Fodinicurvata sp. EGI_FJ10296: one gene and its partner. The main gene of each other region encodes a partner of the protein of the gene in region 2 in a complex. Links are inferred from orthologs where the notes say so. Each region holds a gene or a part of one and is shown on either strand. Other genes may lie near its edges.

The links.
Region 1: the proteins of ABZ728_RS04405 (region 2) and dnaG are in contact, whole or in part, in a crystal structure (PDB 2R6A), measured with the Geobacillus stearothermophilus proteins. The link is inferred for Fodinicurvata sp. EGI_FJ10296 from one-to-one orthologs. Residues at the interface, in WP_033016901.1 of Geobacillus stearothermophilus: Ser13, Glu15, Ala16, Gln18, Glu91, Leu92, Asp94, Ala95, Val96, Pro97, Thr98, Ala99, Ala100, Asn101, Tyr104, Tyr105, Ile108; in WP_049624496.1 of Geobacillus stearothermophilus: Lys456, Leu457, Leu458, Pro459, Ala460, Asn463, Ala464, Leu467, Leu535, Leu536, Ile537, Ala538, Gln544, Glu545, Asp548, Tyr549, His552.

Annotation. Positions count from the first base shown.
Region 1 is NZ_JBFCVL010000006.1:247,382-257,711, forward strand. What follows is about bases 7,408-10,330. They hold dnaG (DNA primase), read left to right. Parts: upstream 7,408-7,825; coding sequence 7,826-9,835; downstream 9,836-10,330. Other genes in these bases: ABZ728_RS14860 (GatB/YqeY domain-containing protein), read left to right, coding at 7,408-7,789; rpoD (RNA polymerase sigma factor RpoD), read left to right, coding at 10,226-10,330. Also shown: ABZ728_RS14835 (Lrp/AsnC family transcriptional regulator), read left to right, coding at 1-445; ABZ728_RS14840 (AI-2E family transporter), read right to left, coding at 479-1,537; transcription elongation factor GreA, read right to left, coding at 1,610-2,083; carB (carbamoyl-phosphate synthase large subunit), read right to left, coding at 2,255-5,551; carA (glutamine-hydrolyzing carbamoyl-phosphate synthase small subunit), read right to left, coding at 5,695-6,903; more of ABZ728_RS14860, read left to right, coding at 7,328-7,407. UniProt on the Escherichia coli protein: RNA polymerase that catalyzes the synthesis of short RNA molecules used as primers for DNA polymerase during DNA replication.
Region 2 is NZ_JBFCVL010000002.1:199,578-209,923, reverse strand. What follows is about bases 4,365-7,303. They hold ABZ728_RS04405 (replicative DNA helicase), read right to left. Parts: upstream 6,607-7,303; coding sequence 5,122-6,606; downstream 4,365-5,121. Other genes in these bases: ABZ728_RS04400 (cyclopropane-fatty-acyl-phospholipid synthase family protein), read right to left, coding at 6,782-7,303; alr (alanine racemase), read right to left, coding at 4,365-5,042. Outside these bases: purF (amidophosphoribosyltransferase), read right to left, coding at 1-88; ABZ728_RS04430 (CvpA family protein), read right to left, coding at 137-817; DNA repair protein RadA, read right to left, coding at 914-2,317; ABZ728_RS04420 (ATP-binding cassette domain-containing protein), read right to left, coding at 2,357-3,139; ABZ728_RS04415 (ABC transporter permease), read right to left, coding at 3,139-3,918; more of alr, read right to left, coding at 3,915-4,364; more of ABZ728_RS04400, read right to left, coding at 7,304-8,065; rplI (50S ribosomal protein L9), read right to left, coding at 8,289-8,867; ABZ728_RS04390 (DUF2232 domain-containing protein), read right to left, coding at 8,870-9,838; rpsR (30S ribosomal protein S18), read right to left, coding at 9,897-10,136; rpsF (30S ribosomal protein S6), read right to left, coding at 10,133-10,346. UniProt on the Escherichia coli protein: The main replicative DNA helicase, it participates in initiation and elongation during chromosome replication. Travels ahead of the DNA replisome, separating dsDNA into templates for DNA synthesis.

The DNA of each region.
Region 1 (10,330 bases), on a different replicon or contig from region 2:
TATGACCAATGTCGAACTGGCTCGTCGGGCAGGTATTTCGGCGCCGCCGTGTCTGCGTCGCGTCAGGGCGCTGGAGGAAGCCCAGTTCATTCGCGGCTACCACGCGGACATCAACCCGGAGGCTTTGGGCTATGGCGTTATGGTCTTTGCCCATGTCGGGCTGACGAGCCAGGCCGAGAACGATCTTCGGGCATTCGAGGATCTGGTGGCATCCTGGCCTCTCGTGCGGGAATGCCACATGTTGGCCGGGGAGACCGATTTCCTGCTTAAAGTCGTTGCGGAAGACTGGGACAGCTATCAGAAGTTTCTGACGACGCAACTCACGGCTGCGCCGAATGTCAGTCATGTGAAATCTTCACTCGCAATCCGGACGGGCAAGAGCCTTCCCGGAGTGCCCGTCGACGTCAATGTCGGTCCCGCAGGGGATGACCATGACGAGGAATGAGGGGCAGGCGGCAATTGCCGAACGTGGTCTGTTCTAGAGTTCGTTGTAGTAGAGCGCGCTTTGTTTGTAGGCCGTGATGGCACTGCGAATGAGGACGTTGAGCACCGCCGCTACGGGCATGGCCAGTAGTATGCCGACGAAGCCGAACGTCGCGCCGCCGGCCAACAGTGCGAACAGAATCCACACCTCGCTCAATCCCACGCTGCGGCCGACCAGCCGAGGCGTCAGGTAATAGCTTTCCAGCGCTTGTCCCGCCAGAAAGACTCCGATCGTTGCCAGGATCGGATAAAAGCTGTCAAAGGTCACCAGGGCTGCGATGAGACTCAGTGCCAGCCCAACTGCAAATCCCAGAAACGGTATGAATGCAGCAATGCCGGCAACGACCCCGATGAAGATGCCGTACTGAAGGCCAAGGAGAGTCAATCCGACGCTGTAGAAAGCCGCCAGAATCAGGCACACCAGAACCTGACCGCGCATCCATGCGCTGATGGCGTCATCGACGGCCTGTGCGTGGCTGCGCACGATCGGCCTTTGCTTTGGCGGAACGAGATCGTCCATATGCGTCAGCAAGGCGGGCCAGTCGCGCATTGCGAAAATCGCGACGATCGGCGTGATGAACATCAGGCTGACGAAGTCGAAGAGAGCCATGCCGCCGCTAAGTAGCTGCAGCCCGACCTGTCCGGCTGATTCCATTGCCCAGCCGACGGATTCACTGCCGATGTCGATAATGCGGTCGCCCCATCCGTCGGGAAGGAACTCGTCCAGGATGATCAGCGGTGTCAGTTCTTCGTTGGCGATCGCTTGCTGAAGATCGGAGAGCGCAGTGACGAACCCTGCAGCCTGCGAGATAAGGATCGGCATGGCCGCCACGATAAGCCCCGCAATGGCGACGAAGAATCCACCGACGATCAGCATACCGGACGCAATTCGGGGCACACCGCGCTCTTCAAGCCAGCGACAGGCCGGGTCGCAAAGATACGCCAGCAGTATCCCGACTAGAAAAGGCGCCAGAATATCCGATACGAACCACAGAAACAGTATGCCGACGCCCGCGATCAGGCACCAGACGACAATCCGCCGATCAATATTCATATGCTACCCGAGCGACATTGAGACCCCGGGTAGCATTCGCCGGAGCAGGGCAAACGCAACCCCCGGGATGGGTCAGTTATAGGTGACGGAAATCACTTCGTACGAGCGGGCGCCGCTGGGGGTCGTAACCTCGACAAGATCGCCGACACTTTTACCGATCAAGCCACGAGCCAGCGGCGCGGTGATGGAGATACGGCCATCCTTGATGTCACTCTCGTCTTCTCCGACGATTTGATAGGTGATTTCCTCATCAGTATCCTCGTCGGCGAGGCTTACCGTTGCGCCGAACTTGATTATATCGCCCGACAGTTTGGAAACATCAATAACTTCGGCTCTGGCGATTTTGTCTTCCAGTTCCAGAACACGACCTTCGATGAAGCTTTGACGCTCCCGCGCGGCGTGATATTCGGCATTCTCGGAGAGATCACCATGTTCTCGAGCCTCGGCGATCGCACGGATGACTTCCGGTCGCGCGGTCGATTTCAGAAACTTTAGCTCGTCCTGCAAACGGGCGTAGCCCGTTGCGGTCATCGGGACCTTCTCCATATTCTGTCTACCTTCTAAGGAAAATTCGAGCGGCGATAACCTTAACGCCGCCCGCCAGTCGTTAACGAACATAAACCGCCGCAACCTCTGCTGCGGCGGCTCCGGCAAGTCACGGTTCCAGGCCGGTCATGATACCCGGCCAGTTACAATTCCCGGCCGGCACCCGGCAGGTTACGATCCGAAGACATAAGATTGCAGCGCCTCGACTTCAAGCTCACCTTCCTTCAGTGCGGCGATGGCCTCTACCGCAGCGCGCGCCCCAGCGATCGTCGTATAATAGGGAATAGTATTGACCAGAGCGGTTCGCCGCAACCCCATGCTGTCGCGTACGGCCTGGGCGCTATCGGTCGTATTGATGACGAGGTCGATGACCCCGTTCTTCATTTCATCGACGATGTGGGGCTGGCCTTCCAGCACCTTGTTGACGGTGGTCACCGTCAGGCCGTGCGACGCGAGAAAGGCCTGGGTGCCGCGCGTAGCGACCAGGGTGAAGCCGAGTGCGGCCAGACCGCGGGCGATCGGTTCCAGGTTGGCCTTGTCGCGGTTGCGAACGGACAGGAAAGCCCGTCCCTCCCGCGGCAGGGTTACCCCTGCGCCCAGCTGTGACTTGAGAAAGGCGCGGCCGAAGCTTCGGTCGAGACCCATGACCTCGCCGGTGGACTTCATTTCCGGCCCGAGCAGTGTGTCGACCCCGGGGAATCGGGCGAACGGGAACACGGCTTCCTTGACCGCGACATGGGGTGGCCGGTGGCCGAGCAGCAGCTTCTGGTCGCGGAATGTCGACAGCGGTTCGCCGGCCATGATCCGCGCGGCAATTTTGGCGATTGGCGTGCCGGTCGCCTTGGCGACGAACGGCACGGTCCGGCTGGCGCGGGGATTGACCTCGATGATGTAGATTTCGGCCGGCCCGTTCTCGGGGCCTCCCTCGGGTGTCTTGATGGCGAACTGCACGTTCATCAGTCCGACGACGCCCAGCTCTTTGGCCAGAAGCCGTGTCTGATCCTCGATCGCCGCCATGACGGCGTCGGTCAGACTGTGAGGCGGCAGGGCGCAGGCGCTGTCGCCCGAGTGGATTCCGGCTTCCTCGATGTGCTCCATGATCCCGGCGACATAGACGTCGCTGCCGTCGGAGACGGCGTCGACATCAACCTCCACGGCATCCTGAAGATAGCTGTCGATCAGTACCGGGTTGCGCCCCGAAACGATAACGGCCGTAGTGATGTAGCGGCGCAATTCCTCGCGGTTGTGGATCACCTCCATGGCGCGGCCGCCGAGGACATAGCTCGGCCGCAGAAGCAGGGGATAGCCCAGCCGTTCAGCGATCCGCTCGGCTTCTTCGGCCGACCGGGCAAGACCGTTCGCAGGCTGGCGAAGGCCGATGTCATTGAGCATGTCGGCGAACCGCTCGCGATCCTCCGCACGGTCGATGGCGTCCTTGGGTGTGCCCAGGATCGGTATGCCGGCGGCTTCGAGATCACCGGCGAGCTTCAGCGGTGTCTGCCCGCCGAACTGGACGATGACGCCCAGAAGGGCGCCGTTTCTTTGTTCCGTGCGCACGATCTCGATGACATCTTCGGTCGTCAGTGGCTCGAAATAGAGCCGGTCCGATGTATCGTAGTCAGTGGATACCGTCTCCGGGTTGCAGTTGACCATGATGGTCTCGTAGCCGGCCTCCTTCAGGGCATAGGCGGCGTGGACGCAGCAATAGTCGAACTCGATTCCCTGCCCGATCCTGTTGGGCCCGCCGCCGAGGATGATGATCTTGCGGCGGTCCGTCGGCAGGCTTTCGCAATCGGGCGGGTTGCCGTCGTCGGGTTCATAGCACGAATACATGTACGAAGTGGGGGTCGAGAACTCCCCGGCGCAGGTATCGATCCGCTTGTAAATCGGCGTGACGTCCCGCGCCCGCCGCACCGCCGACACCGCGCGCTCATCCATGCCGACCAGTTCGCCCAGGCGCGCATCCGCGAACCCCATCATCTTCAGGTCGAGCCAGTCACCGCGTGATTCGGGCAGGCCGTTCTTCTTCAAATCCGCTTCGGCAGTCACGATTTCGTTGATCCGATCGACGAACCACGGATCGTATTTGCAGATACTGGTGATTTCGGCCGGCGACATGCCGAGGCGCAGCGCCTGGGCGATGACGAGAATTCGATCGGGTGTCGGCCGCGACAGGGCCGCGCGCACCGGATTGAGATCCTTGACCGGCGCGCCGTCGTCGAGACCTTCGATGGCGATCTCGTTCAGGCCGGTCCAGCCGGTCTCCAACGATCGCAGCGCTTTCTGAAAGCTCTCGGAAAAGCTGCGGCCGATGGCCATAGCCTCGCCGACGGATTTCATCGACGTGTTTAGCATCGGTTCCGCGCCGGCGAATTTCTCGAAGGTGAACCGGGGAATCTTGGTGACCACATAGTCGATCGTCGGCTCGAAACTGGCCGGCGTGACGCGGGTGATATCGTTGGTCAGTTCGTCAAGCGTATAGCCGACGGCCAGCTTTGCGGCCACCTTGGCGATCGGAAATCCGGTGGCCTTGGACGCCAGGGCGGACGACCGCGATACCCGCGGATTCATTTCGATCACGACCAGTCGGCCAGTCTCCGGGTCGACGGCAAACTGCACATTCGAACCGCCGGTATCGACGCCGATCTCCCGCAGCACCGCGATCGAGGCGCTTCGCATGATCTGGTATTCTTTGTCTGTCAGTGTCAGTGCCGGCGCGACGGTGATGCTGTCGCCGGTATGCACCCCCATCGGGTCGATGTTCTCGATGGCGCAGATGATGATGCAGTTGTCGGCCCGATCCCGGACCACTTCCATCTCGTACTCTTTCCAACCCAGTACGGATTCCTCGATCAGGACCTGGTGAACCGGGCTGAGCCTCAACCCGTTGCGGACAATGTTTTCGTATTCTTCCCGATTGTAGGCAATGCCGCCGCCAGCGCCGCCAAGGGTATAGCTGGGCCGGATAATGGCGGGCAGACCAACATACTCTAGCGCATCGGTTGCCTGATTAAAGTCGCTGACCAGACGCGACCGGGGACTGTCCAGGCCGATGCTGTCCATGGCTTCACGGAATTTCTGCCGGTCCTCGGCCTTGGCGATCACGTCCTTGTCGGCGCCGATCATTTCGATGCCGAGCCGCTCAAGCGTGCCGTCCTCCGCGAGGGCAATGGCCGTATTCAGCGCAGTTTGGCCGCCCATGGTCGGCAAAAGCGCGTCAGGGCGCTCCCGTTCCAGGATGCGCGCGACCGTGGCCGGGGTGATCGGCTCTATGTACGTCGCGTCGGCCAGTTCCGGATCGGTCATGATCGTTGCGGGATTGGAGTTGACCAGAACGACGCGATAGCCCTCCGCCCTGAGCGCCTTGCAGGCCTGAGCCCCGGAATAGTCGAACTCGCACGCCTGGCCGATGACGATCGGGCCGGCGCCGATGATGGCGATCGAGCGGATATCGGTGCGCTTGGGCATGGATCGAAGGTCTCTCGGCCAATTGCGCCCAATTTGGGCAAGGAACAGTAAGGAACGGTTGTGACGGCAACCCGCCGCCCTGCAAGGGGCGGCGCCGTTATAGCGCCGTCGCCGGAACGTTGGAAGGCCTGTCGATGCGACAGTCAGGCCCTGCGGTCGATCATTTCCATGAACCTGTCGAACAGGTAATGGCTGTCGACCGGCCCGGGCGATGCTTCGGGATGGTACTGAACCGAAAAGACAGGACGGTCCTGCAACCGGATCCCTTCGTTGGTACCATCGAACAGGCTGACATGCGACGGAACGATGCCCTCGGGCAGGGATTCCGGAACGACCGCGAAGCCGTGATTCTGGCTCGTGATCTCGACCTTGCCGGTCGCCAGATCCTTCACCGGGTGATTGGCGCCCCGGTGGCCGCGCTCCAGCTTTCGTGTCTGACCGCCCAGGGCCAGCGACAGCAGCTGGTGCCCGAGGCAAATTCCCATGACCGGCACGTCCGTCTGGAGAATTGACCGCAGTGTCGGAACCGCGTAGGCGCCCGTGGCGGACGGATCGCCCGGACCGTTGCTCAGGAAGATTCCGTCGGGCCGATGGGACAGAATGTCTTCCGCCGTGGCCGTCGCCGGTACAACGGTCACACGGCATCCCGCCGTGGCGAGGCACCGCAATATATTGCGTTTGGCGCCATAGTCGATGGCGACGACGTGCCGGGTCGGGTTGTCCTGCACGCCATAGCCGTCGTTGAGCGACCAGCACGTTTCACGCCAGCTGTACGTCTGCGTGCACGTCACGTCGCGGGCCAGATCCATACCTTCCAGACCCGGCCATGCCCTGGCCTCGTCGAGAGCGGCATCGATGTCCAGATTTCCATCGGGGGCATTCACGATCACGCCGACCGGCGGGCCGCCGTCGCGGATGCGCCGGGTGAGCCGCCGGGTATCGATGCCCGACAGGCCGACGATGCCGTTCATCTTGAGCCAGTCGTCCAGCGACCGTTCAGAGCGCCAGTTTGATGGCGCGGTCGGGTCATGCCGGACGATGAGGCCGCGAGCGGCCGGCGTCGTTGTTTCAACGTCTTCGACATTGGCGCCGACATTGCCGATATGGGGAAAGGTGAACGTAACGATCTGGCCGGCATATGACGGGTCGGTCAGGGTCTCCTGATAGCCGGTCATGCCGGTATTGAAGCACACCTCGCCGACGGCACGGCCGTGGGCGCCGATCCCGCGGCCGCGGAAGACAGTTCCATCCGCAAGGACGAGAGCGCCGGTGGCCTCGCGCACTCCCGATCGGGAGCCCGACGAAGGTGCCGGGGCGCTGGCCGTTGAGCTGAAAGGTGTGGACTGCATCATAGGTATGTCTGCCCGATATCGACTTTGCAATTGACGAAGACGCGCCGACCTCCTAACTCGGGGCGGTCGGCCACGAGGATCGGCAATCCGATAAAGCATGATTCCGGGGTAGAACGCCAGTGATCCCGGAGCATGTCTGGACCGAGTGCCGTGCAGAACGCCTGATCCGGAACAGGATCAACGACAGGCGGGCCTTGGAACTGCGGGTTGAGCGGTCGTGCCGCGAGGGTTCGCGAAGCGGCGTCACGGATTACGGTTTGCGGCCCATTCATCCAGTTCCGTTCATGAAAATCCGATCTTTAGGTGTTGCGTGCTGCAGCAGATCAGTAGACTTCTGTCGGGAAACCCCAGATCGGGGCGCGGCAGCAATAGGGACAATCTCGGCCTGTCGATCGTCGGCATGGCTTGCCGGAGGCCTGATTCGATGATTCGCCAAAGACTGACCGATAGCCTGAAGCAGGCGATGAAGGAGCGTGACGATCGGACGGTGCGCACCATTCGTCTTATCCTTGCAGCGCTGAAGGACAGGGATATCGCGGTTCGAACCAAGACGGGACGCCAGGACGGCCTGGACGATCAGGAGATCGTTTCATTGCTCCAGACAATGGTCAAACAGCGCCGCGAGAGCATTGCGCTCTACGAGCAGGGTGCGCGGGTCGATCTGGCCGAGGGGGAGCAGGCAGAGATCGCGATCATTGAGCGGTTCCTGCCCCAGCAGATGTCGGACGACCAGATCCGCGAGGCCGTGAATGCGGTCATCGCGGAAATCGGCGCTACCGGGCTGAAGGATATGGGACGTACAATGGCGACATTGAAGTCCCGCCACGGCGGGACCATGGATTTTTCGAAGGCGAGCGGCGTCGCCAAAGCGGCGCTCAGTGGCTGATCGGGCAAAGCGTGCGTAGAAACCGGAGGGGCTGACGTGTCGATACCGCCGTCGTTCCTTGAGGACGTAAAGAGCCGTATCGGGCTGTCTGATCTGGTCGGACGGTCCGTACGTCTAAAGAAGGCAGGGCGGGAATATTCCGGCCTCTGCCCGTTTCACAAGGAAAAATCCCCCAGTTTCACAGTCAACAACGACAAGGGCTTCTTTCACTGCTTCGGCTGCGGTGCCCATGGCGATCACATCGGCTTTCTGACCGATCATGACGGCCTGTCCTTTATGGACGCCGTTGAGACGCTCGCGTCGATGGCGGGAATGGAAGTGCCGAGGCCGGCGCCTGGTGATCAGGCGCGGGAAAAGCGTCGCAAGACCCTTCATGATCTGGTCGAGGAGGCGTGCCGCTATTTTCAAGGTGCTTTGAACACGCGTGACGGTGAAACCGCACGTGACTACCTTAAGGGACGCGGATTGGACGATGCGGCGATCACCCGGTTCCGGATCGGATACGCGCCCGCGGCCGGTCAAAGGCTGGTGGAGCACCTGACGGCGCGAGAGTTCGACCCGGCGGCAATTGAAGAGGCCGGTCTCATTCGTACACCGGAGGACGGTCGCAAGCCGTACGCGTTTTTCCGCGACCGGATCGTCTTTCCCGTCACCGACCGACGTGGGCGCGTCGTGGCGTTCGGAGGCCGTGCGCTCAACGACAATGGCCCGAAATATCTCAACAGTCCCGATGGCCCGATTTTTCACAAGGGCCGGCTTCTGTACAACCTTGCCGGTGCCGCACCCGCCGTGCAGCGCGGGCACGGATTGATCGTGGTCGAAGGCTATATGGATGTCGTGGCACTGGTGCGGGCCGGTTTTCACGGCGCCGTCGCGCCGCTGGGAACGGCGCTGACCGAAGAGCAGGTCGATGTTCTCTGGCAGGTCTCGCGCGCGCCGGTGATCTGTTTCGATGGCGACAATGCCGGGCTTCGGGCTGCATTTCGCGCAGCGGAACGGGTGTTGCCCCGACTGCGTCCGGACCATACGATCAAGATCGCGTTTCTGCCGTCGGGCGACGATCCGGATTCGCTGGTGCGTCGTGACGGCACAGAGGCTGTGCGCAAGGTCCTGACGGCGGCGCTGCCCCTGGCCGAAATCGTGTGGCGCGAGGAATATGCCCGTCACGATGTCAGCGCACCGGAAGGTCTGGCGGGACTCAGGGCAGGGCTCGACCAACGGGCGCAGTCGATCGGAGACTCAACGGTTCGTACCTATTATCAGCAGCATTTCCGGGACCGCCTGGCCGAAGTTTTCCCATCGGGCAACCGATTCGCAGGATGGGGTAACGATAACGGCAGAAGTGCCCGACCGGGTTCGGGATCCGATTCGCGCGGAGCGTGGAAATCCGGCGGACGAGGGAGAGGCGGCTGGTTCGGGAACCAGGGCCGCGCGAATGGTGCTCGCGCGGCTGGTGCGGGTGGTTCCCATGTGTCCCGCTACGCGCCATTGCCGGTCGAGCCGCCGTCGCGGGTAACGAACGCGCGATCGTTGATGCCGCTGATATTGTTGGCCCTGATCATCAATCACCCGCGTGCCTTCGACGAATATGGCGAAGTTCTGGGGCTGCTGCGTATCGAGGATGCCCAACTCGACAGACTGCGCCAAAAGGTAATAGCCGTGCTTTCGGCATATGAATCGGAAACCGGGGCCGACTTGGAGACTCAACCGGGGCCAGTGCCGGGCGCTGCGGACGCGCAGGGTGAGACCGTCCTTGATTCGGAAGCCGCCAAAGGCCATCTAATCAATTCACTCGATACTGATGCGCTGAAAAGACTTGACCTTTCGGGCGTTTACGACCATGCGCCATATGTGGGATCCGACAGGAGCGACGAGGCTGCGATCGACGGGTGGCGAGAAACATGGCGTTTACATGGCGTTCGTGAGGTGCGTGACGAGATCAGGCGGGCACTGTCACTGCTCGAGGGCGATCCGTCCGAAGGCAATCGGCAGCGGATATCGGCCCTCAAGTCCATCGTTGCGGAAAACCGTGGCACCGGCCCGTGAACTCGGCGCGGCTCCATACGGATGGGTCAGCTGCAGATCGCTTGCCAGGCTCGCAACACGGCCCATTTTTCAATAAGGAGACACGAATGAATGCGGATGTTCAGGCTCTTTTATACTGTCCTGTTTGGTGCAGTTCATAGCGCAATGCCGGTGGCTATGGTTCCATTGAGTTGACCTCTGCACGTTTCGTCCATGCCCGCAGCCGACCCGGGTCGTTTGCGGGCATCGACGTTTCAGTGGGGGTTCCGGCCTCGTCGCAGGTTTTCGGCGCCCAGTGCGACCGAACACAGGCAATGGATGGCGCGGGTTGCCGCGCGGCCCATCGTCGCTTTCGACGAGGATAATCTGATCGGACGGTCCCGTTTGTCGGACGGAAATTGCGAGTAGTATATGGCGAAGACGACGAATTCCGCGGAGACGAACGAAGCCCGCGACGATGCTGGTGAAGGTCCGCTTCTGGACAATGTCGGCCAGTCGATCAAGAAGATCATCTCC
Region 2 (10,346 bases):
CGCCGCATTCCTCGTGCAGCTTGTCGTCGTCGTGCCCGCTTTCATCCGTGATGTCGGCGATAGGCTGGAACGGATCAGTTGTCAGCATAGTCAATCGGCTCTCCCGATGGATGCGGCGCCCAGAGCCGCCGCAGGGCTAGTTTCCGTGCTCGATCAGGCTTTCCAGTCGACCGCGCGCGGAATCGCTGTAGCCGGTGTCAGGATTCTCAGGCGGCGTTGTAGCCGACGGGTCGCCATCACGGAAGCGAGAAGGGTCAAGTCGCCTCAGTCTTTCGTAAGAATCGAGCGTTTCATCGATGCGCCCCCGCATCCCGTCGGCTCGTCCCAGTCCGTCGGCCATGGTTTCGTCGGGTACCACCGAAACCAGTATTGCGGCGCCCCGGGCAACCATTGCCTCGGAGCGGGCATCTGCGACCCAGTCGGGGCGGGACGCCGGATCCGGGAAAAACCATACGATCACCAGATAGCCGAGCGATACCAGTGCCGCACCCCGCAAAAGACCGAACAGGAAGCCAAGCGATCTGTCGATGGCATTGATGGCCGATCCGGTGACCAGACGGGCGATATAGTGGCAGATGATCGACAGCACGATCAGGGTCACGATGAACACGACGGTTCCGCCGACGATATCAGCGAGCAGGTCCATACTGATATAGGTGCGGGCGACATCGCTTGCCACGGGAAACGTATACAAGGTCACCAGCGCAGCGCCAACCCAGCCGGCGATTGCAAGAACCTCGCGCGTGAAGCCCCGGAAGAACGCCAGAATCGCCGAGACGAACAGAATGCCCAATACCGCTATATCGCCCGGCGTCATTTGTATCGATCCCGCTGCATCATTCGAACATGTCCATCCGTTACCTGGTATACGTACCAAAGTCATGCATAGCCATTCCGGCTCAGTCCTGCAGGGCTATTGTTTCGGCCCCGACCAGAGTTCGTCGCCGAACATCGGCAACAGGTCTTCCACATGCGCCATTTCCGATACCTGAAGGGCGTCATGGCCGGAAACGGTGGCGGATTTGCGGCCTTGGCGTCCGCGCCGTACCGGCACGATGGCGCTGGTAAAGCCGAGTTTGACGGCTTCTTTCAGGCGTGTGTCCATCTGACTGACAGCCCTGATCTCCGCCGACAGGCCGATTTCACCGAAGACAACGGTTTCGCGCGGCAAGGGCTGGCCCGAAAGTGAGGACAGAAGCGCGGCGGCGACGGCAAGGTCGGCCGCCGGTTCCGCGATTCGAAGGCCACCGGCGACGTTCAGATAGACGTCGCGCGGCCCGATAGGCACGCCGCAGCGCGCTTCGAGAACGGCAAGCACCATGGCCAGACGGGCGTTGTCCCAGCCGACGACCGCGCGCCGGGGCGTGCCGAGCGGCGAGGGCGCCACCAGGGCCTGAATTTCCACGAGGACCGGCCTCGTGCCCTCCAATCCGGCGAACACGCTGGCGCCGGACACATCTCCGCGCCGGTCGGCAAGGAACAGTTCGGAGGGATTCTCGACCTCAAGAAGCCCTTCTTCGGCCATCTCGAACACGCCGATTTCGTCGGTCGGGCCGAAACGGTTCTTGATCCCGCGCAGGATGCGGAAATGGTGGCCGCGCTCACCTTCGAAATGAAGGACACAGTCCACCATGTGTTCCAGCACGCGCGGACCGGCGATGGCGCCGTCCTTGGTCACATGCCCGACCAGAAACAGGCAGATGCCACGCCGCTTTGCAACGCGGATCAGTTCCGACGCCGAGGATCGGACCTGGGCCACTGTCCCCGGCGCGCTGTCCAGACTGTCGATATACATTGTCTGGATCGAATCGATCACCGCCACCTTGGGGCCGTCGGCGCGGTCGAGGGATGCCACGATATCGCGGACACTGGTCGCGGAGGCCAGCTGGACGCCGGCGCCCGCCAATCCCAGGCGGGCTGCGCGCATGCGGACCTGCTCTACGGCCTCCTCGCCGGAGATATAGGCACAGCTCTGATCGGCCGCCATTCGGCATACGACCTGAAGGAGCAATGTCGATTTGCCGATGCCGGGATCGCCGCCGATCAGGATCGCGGAGCCCGGGACCATGCCGCCGCCGCAAACGCGGTCGAATTCCGCGATGCCGGAAAGGCGCCTCGGCGGATCGGCCGTGTGCTGGTCCAGGCCGACGAAGTCGATCGCCCGCCCGCGGCCCGCCGACAGTCCCTTGGGCCGGGTTTCCGGAGCCGCTTCTTCGACGATGCTGTTCCACGACCCGCACTGGTCGCACTGGCCCGCCCATTTGGTGTGAACGGTGCCACAGGTCTGACAGGTATATCGGGTCGATTGGCGGGCCATCCGTGTCTCATTCTCGGCTGCGTGGCGTATTGAGGGGGCTTACCGGGCCAACACGGGCATGGTGATCGGACCCTCACCGTGGCCGTTCACGAACTGGTCGACATAGGGATTGCCGGAGTTGAAGATTGTGTCGGCCGGGCCGGCCCAGATGATCCTGCCCTCGTACAGCATTGCGATTCGGTCTCCGATCTTGCGGGCGCTCGCCATATCATGCGTTATCGACAGAGCCGTCGCGCCCAGGCTTCGGACGCAGCGGACGATCAGGTCGTTGATCACGTCGCTCATGATCGGGTCCAGGCCCGTCGTCGGTTCGTCGAACAGCAGAATTTCCGGGTCGGCCGCGATGGCGCGCGCCAGCGCCACCCTTTTCTGCATGCCGCCCGACAGTTCCGACGGCAGCAATTCCGCAACCTCGGCATCCAGACCCACCATCGCCAGCTTGTCGACCGCGAGCGCGCGGGCCTGCGCCTTGTTCAGGTGGCCCCGCTGCAGCAGTGCGAAGCTGACGTTCCGCCAGACCGGCAGGCTGTCGAAAAGAGCCGAGCCCTGAAACAGCATGCCCACTTGCTGCATTCTTTCGAGGCGGGCACGGCGGCCCAGGCCGCGCGTTTCTTCGCCATCGATCCGGATACTTCCGGCGTCAGCCTCCATCAGCCCAAGCAGACATTTCAGCATCACCGATTTTCCGGTGCCCGACCCGCCAATGACAACCACGCTTTCGCCTTTGGCAATGGTGAGGTCGAGTCCGTCGAGGACGGATTTTTCGCCGAACGATTTGCAAAGACCGGCCAAAGCGATCTTGGGGACGGGGTGATCGTGCATCATCGCGAGAAGAAGACCTCTGTCAGCCCGTAGTTGAAGCACAGGATCAGGATCGAGGCGGAAACCACGGCGCTGGTCGTTGCCGCGCCGACGCCCTGGGCGCCGCCGCGCGAAGAATAGCCGTGATAGCAGCCCATCAGGGCGATGATGAAGCCGAACACCGCTGCCTTGACCAGCCCCGAGATGACGTCGATCGCCTCAAGATAGCCCCAGGTATTGCTGAGATGCACAGCCGGATTGAAGCCCAGCTTGTAGACCGCGATCAGGAACCCGCCGAAGACGCCGATAATATCGGCGACCAGAACCAGACATGGCAGCATCAGGGTGCCCGCGATCAGCCTTGGGGCGATCAGGTACTTCATCGGATCGGTCGACAGCGTGGTCAGCGCATCGATCTGGTCGGTCACGCGCATCGTGCCGATTTCCGCAGCCATGGCGGCACCGATGCGCCCGGCGACCATCAGCCCTGCAAGCACGGGCCCGAGTTCGCGGGTGATCGAGACGACGACGATCGTGGCAATCGCGTCTTCGGCATTGAACCGTGAAAAGCCGGTATAGCTTTGCAGCGCCAGCACCATCCCGGTAAAGAGCGCGGTCAGCCCGACCACCGGCAGCGAGTAATAGCCGATGTCGACCATCTGGCGGACGATCGCTCCGACATGGATTGGCGGGCGGAAGCAATGGCTGACGCCGGTGGCGGCAAAAATCGCGATCCGGCCGACGGCGGCCAGGAAGCCGAGAAACGAGCGCCCGATCGGCGCGATCGGGTTGAACGTCACGAAGACACCACGCGACGATGATAGCGACGGCCAAGATCAGTCAGGATCTCATAACCGATCGTGCCGGCTGCAGCGGCGACCCGGTCGACCGGCATGCCGGGCCCTATCGCCTCGACCCAATCCCCGGCCGCGAGCCCCGAGAGCGGCAGGTCCGTGACATCGACTGTCGTCAGATCCATCGAAACACGGCCCATTACCGGCACCTCCTCGCCATTTACCACCATCTTCCCCCGATTGCCGATCGATCGCAGATATCCGTCCGCATAGCCGATGGCAAGGGTGGCAACCGTCATCGGGCGGTCTGCCGTCGCTGTTCCACCATACCCGACCGCATCGCCGCGTCGAACGGAACGCACCTGAAGCACGCGGGCATGAAGTGAAATGACGCACTCCATGGGATTGTCGGCTTCGGGCGTCGGATTGACACCATACAGCGCGCATCCGGGCCGGGCGATATCCAGCCCCCGGCCAGCTTGCCGAAACATGGCCGGCGAATTGGCGATGCTGCCGGGTGCCGAGGGCAATTGGGCGCGGATGGCATCGAATGCCGCGCGCTGACGATCGAGCACCGGGCTGGCGGCGTCGTCGGCCGATGAGGGATGGGACAAATAGCCGGCGACCGAAATCGTCCCCAGCGATGCCGGATCGGCCGCAAGGGCTTCCTGTTCTTGCCAGGTGAGGCCCAGACGGTTCATGGCCGTGTCCAGGTGGATGAATGCCGGCCGCCGTGCGCCGATCGACTCGCACCATCGGCTCCAGCGCTGGATCTCTCCGGGGTGATTGAGAACCGGCATCAGTGAGGCCTGGTCGTAGTCGGCCTCGCATCCCGGCATCAGGCCATTGAGAATACCGATGCGGGCCTGCGGCAGAATCTGACGCAGGTCCAGACCTTCATCGAGATGCGCAACAAAGAAAAGCCGGGCGCCGGCCTCCCACAGGGCCGGGCCGACGATGGCGGCACCCAGGCCGTAGCCGTCGGCCTTGATGACGGCGGCAACCTCATCGGCCGCACCGGTGGCGACGAGCTGGCTGTAGTTTCGGGCGAGCGCGCCGGTATCGATGGTAAGGACGGCGCCGGCCCGCGCCGCCGCCCGGCTGCTCGTCGGAAAATCCGTCAACGGCACGGTCTCTAGCATCCTTTTCGGTACCTGGCCTTTTGCTGGTCGTGCGAGGCCGTTTCACCGGTCGCAGAAATGGGGTGGTTCACAAATCGCCGTCGGCATCGAAACGGGTCTCAAGATTCGAGAACCGGGTGTACGACCCTTCGAAATGAAGGTCCACCGTTCCGGTGGGTCCGTGACGCTGTTTGGCGACGATCACCTGGGCGATGTTGTGTATGCGTTCCATGCGCGATTGCCAATCGGCATGTTCGGGCGTCCCCGCCTCGGGTTCCTTTTTTTCTTCGTAATAGGCGGGGCGGTATACGAACAACACGACATCGGCATCCTGCTCGATGGAGCCGGACTCGCGGAGGTCAGCCAGTTGCGGACGTTTGTCTTCGCGCTGTTCCACCGCGCGCGACAGCTGGGAAAGGGCGACCACAGGCACGTCCAGGTCCTTGGCGATCATCTTAAGACCGCGTGTGATCTCGGAGATCTCCTGAACCCGGTTCTCGGCGTTGCGGCCGTTGGTGGTGGCACCGCGCATCAACTGTACATAGTCGACGACGATCATGCCGAGATCGTGTTGGCGCTTCAGGCGCATGGCCCGCGTGCGCAGCATGGAAATCGTCAGTCCGGCGGTATCGTCGACGAAAAGCGGCGTCGAGCGGATATCCTGCGCCGCCTCGACCAGCCGCGGGAAGTCCTTGCGGGCTATTTCGCCTTTGCGGATCTTCTCGCTCGAAATCTCCGCAGCGTCGGAGAGAATTCGGGTGCCCAACTGCTCCGACGACATCTCAAGTGAGAATACCGCGCAGACGGCCCCCTCGCGCCCCTCGTTGCGGGCATGGGCGCGGGCAGCGTTAAAGGCGATATTGGTGGCCAATGCGGTCTTGCCCATGCCGGGGCGGCCGGCGAGTATCAGCAGATCGGATCTTTGCAGACCGCCAAGCATCCGGTCCAGGTCAACGAGGCCGGTGGTGCAACCCGTAAGGGCGGTGTCACGGTTGAGGGCTTCGCTGGCCGACTGGATCGTGCGGTCGATGATCGTCGAGAACGATTCGAATTCCTTGCGGAAGTCCCCTTCGTTCGCCAGGACGTACAGTTTTTCCTCAGCGCTGCGAATCAGGTCGGGGGTGTCGAGATCGGGATCATAGTCCAGCGCCTCGTCCGTCGTCTCCTGGCCGATGCGTATCAGTTGCCGGCGGACATTCAGGTCGTAGATCGTCTTGGCGTAGTCCTCGGCCGAGCGGGGGGAAACCACGGCAGCCGAAAGCTCGGCGATGTAGCCGATTCCGCCGATGGTTTCCAGCTCGCCGTCGGCCTCGAAATACTGCTGCAGCGTTACCTCGTCGGCGACGCGCAGGCTTTGACGCAAGGTCGAGCAGGCGCTGTAGATCCGGCCGTGAATCGGCCAGAAAAAATGGTCCGGCTTCAGGAAATCCGCGACTCGGTCGATCAGCTCGTTGTCGAACAGAATTGCCCCGAGCAGTGCTTTTTCGGCGGCCTCGTTGGACGGCATGCTGACGGAGGCTTCCTGCCCATTTCCGGCAGCACGACCCGCGTCCGGCCCTGGCGGCCGATTCACGGCCGACGGGTCGGCGGGAAAGGAAACGCTGGATGAGTGCATCGATATGGGGTCGTTTGGCATGGCGGCACTCTAACCGGTTACGGTCGAAAGCGACAGCCTTCAAGCCCGTCACAAGACCATAACCGGATACGATCAGGCTGTGTGCCGATCGCCTCGCCAGCGCTAGGCCGGATTACGAAGCCCGCGCCGTTTCCGTGTGCGCCATAATGTGTTCGCGGTTGCCAGCGAACACCTCGCTCTCTCTTTCTGCGAGTCTTCGCTCATCATCGACCATATAGTCGCGGGTGCGGGGCAGGGTATCGACGTTCTTCGTGATCTGAAGCTGGAACACCATATGGCCCCGATGGCGGAAGGTCGCTTCGCTGGCGGCGAGATAAAATTCCCACATCCGGCAGAACCGCTCGTCATACAGGTCTCTTGCCCGGTCCCGGTTGGCGACGAACCGTTCGCGCCATAGCTTTAGTGTGTCGGCATAGTGAAGGCGGAGAATTTCAACGTCCGTCACCCACAGACCGCGGTTTTCGATCACGGGCAGCACTTCCGACAATGCCGGCGAGTAGCCGCCCGGGAAGATGTATTTGCGAATCCACTGATTGGTGATACCCGGCCCGTCCATGCGTCCGATGGAATGAATCACGGCAACGCCGTCGTCGGTCAGCAGATCGCGGATCCGTTCGAAGAACGCGGGATAGTGGGGAGCGCCGACATGCTCGAACATCCCCACGGAAACGATCCGGTCGAATTTCCCGGAGATGTCCCGATAGTCCGTCATGCGGAAGCCGACGCGGTCGGAAAGGCCGCTTTCCCGGGCGCGCCGATTCGAAACGTCGAATTGTTCCCGGCTCAGGGTGACGCCGGTGACGTCGCATTGCCCGATCGAGCCCAGATAGAGGCCCATGCCGCCCCAGCCCGATCCGATATCGAGCACGGACAGATCGCTGCGGTTCAAATACAGTTTCGACGCAAGGTGGCGTTTCTTCTCAAGTTGCGCACGTTCCAGGTCTTGGTGACCCTCTGTGAAATAGGCGCACGAATACTGGTGATCGTCATCCAGAAACAGGTCATAGAGTTCACCCGACAAGTCGTAATGATGCGCCACGTTGCGGCGCGACCGCTCTGCCGGATTGAACTGGTGCAATAGTCTGCGGATCGCCCGAAACGGCCGGCCGGCCTGCTCGAACGGCAATCGCCCGGAAAAGCCCATATTGCGGCTGACGAGGTCGAGCAAATCGTAGATGGTTCCACGCTCGACCCGTAGTGTGCCGTCCATATAGGCTTCGCCCAGGTGAAGTTGCGCGTTGAAAAAGAGTTTGCGTGGCAAGGCCGGGTCGGTCAGCCGGATAACAACCCCTGTATCGGGAGGGGCGTCGCCGAAGTGATGCCGTTCATTCGACGGGTCGATCACCGTCAACGATCCGGACCGCACCAGTCGATTCAGCAGTCGGGCTAGGAGCATGTCCTTCTCCTGCATAGCCGGGCCCGTGACATGCCGCCAATCGCAGGCGGTGCGAGCCCTATCGCACCATCAAAGGGTCATAATTACACCACCGGACGACCACATCTGTAAATATGTCATCCGCTCTTCGTTCGTGTTGACGTGGATTATCGGGATGGATGGCACGAAAAAAAGGGGACACCCGATGGTATCCCCTTTTTGCACGAACTTTTCTGCGTCCGGTTCAGGCAGAAGGCTGCTCGGCGCCTTCGTCGGTCTGTGGTTCCCCCGGGGCGGCCATCGCTTCGTTTTCGACGTCCTCTTCGAGATCGGCGCGGGTCAGCGCGCGGCCGCGACTGGTTTGCTGATCAGCTTCATCCTGGGAACGGGCGACGTTGACGGTAATGTCGGCGTAGACCTCAGGGTGCAACTGCAGCTGAACGGGGAAGATGCCCAGTGTCTTGATCGGTCGGTCAATCACGACCTGATTGCGCCCGACCTTCAGATCGTCGTCGCCCAACTGGTCCGCGATATCCCGGGCTGAAACCGAGCCGTAAAGCTGTCCGCTCTCGCCGGCCTGGCGGATGATGACGATCGCCTTGCCTTGCGCCCGTTCCTTGACCGCCTCGGCTTCCTGTTTTTGCTTCAGGTTGACAGCCTCTAGCTTGACTTTCTGGGTCTCGAAGTAAGCCAGATTGTCCTTGGTCGCACGAAGCGCCTTTTCCTGCGGCAAAAGAAAATTGCGGGCGAAGCCTGGGCGAACTTTGACGACATCGCCCATCTGACCCAGTTTTTCGATCCGCTGTAAAAGGATCACGTCCATGATCAGTCCTCCTCATCGGGCCGGCTGCGCATCGATCTTTCGCGCATCCGGGCCCATTGCTCAATAATCCCAAGTCCGGCGACGACGAGCGCGAGCCATCCGGACATCAGAACCAGCACATAAAACAGCGTCAGGATCAGCACCCTGGCCGGTTTCCCGATCGTCACCACATGAACGACCGAAACGCCGACCAGAAAGAAAACCAGGACCAGCAGGACGACGGCATTGCGCGATACAAGAGCGGTGACCGATCCCTCGATCAACGATCCGCTTGCGAACGCCACCGCGACCAGAACGACGAAGGCGCCGGATACCCAGGCTGGCGGCGCCACGGTCATGGCCCCGAAGTCAGGCCTGAGCGTCTGACCGAAACGCCTGAGCATCCCGTTGGCGATCCCGATATTGACGATCGACCAAAGCACCCAGTAGATGCCGAGAGCCGCAGGCAGCGATACTGCCATCGATTGCGCGATCATCTCGATCTCGTCCTGCGACATGCCGAGATCCATGGCCAGCATCACACCCTGCAGTGGCTCCCGCATGGTCGCCAGCATCAGTCCGGTCAACCCGCCATCATAGCCGGCGAACGCGAATCCGGCGATCGTTATGATCGTGACCGCGTAGCCGACCATCAGCGTCAGCAACTGGCCGCTGCTGAGTCTCCGGAAGCTGCCGTCACCGGCAGGCTGAAGGGGTGTCAGCGCCGCCCAGCTCAAGACAACGACGGGTATCGCCACCGTCAACAGGAACATCGGCAACACCGGAAGCCACAGGATGCCAACTGTCACAGCGCCGACGGCCGCCCCGCGAAGGGCGAATGCCGGTCCTGACGACAGGCCCACCATATAGAGTGGTACGGCGGCGACCCAGGAGAGGAAGAGCGCGACAGGCCCTCCGACGACCGCAGCAAGAATGCAAAGAGCGCTTGCCACGCCACCGGCAACGGCTTGCGGCGTCTTACCGGTAATCATTCGGGGACCCCGCTATCGTGCCGAAATCGATTCTGATCCTTGGCTGTATTGACTGGTCCTATCTGATGACGAACGGCAACAGGGCAAGCTGCCGGGACCGCTTGATGGCCCGGGCCAGTTCGCGCTGCTTTTTCGCCGAAACGGCAGTGATCCGGCTCGGCACGATCTTGCCGCGCTCGGAAACGAATCGGCTCAGGAGCTTGACGTCCTTGTAGTCGATCGCCGGGGCGTTTGCGCCGGAGAAGGGGCATGTCTTCCGACGGCGGAAGAATGGACGGCGGGTTTGTGCTGCACTCATCGTTCGCCTCCTTGATTCGCAGCCGGGCTGCGTTCACGGTCACCACGTTCGCGGTCCGGACGCGGACCCCGGTCTTCCCGCGGCCCCCGATCTTCACGTGGCCCCCGGTCGCCGCCGGGACGGTCGCTACGGCCGCCACGTTCGGTGCGCTGCTGCGCCATGACGGACGGTCCTTCCTCCAACTCCTCGACCTTGATCGTAAGGTGGCGA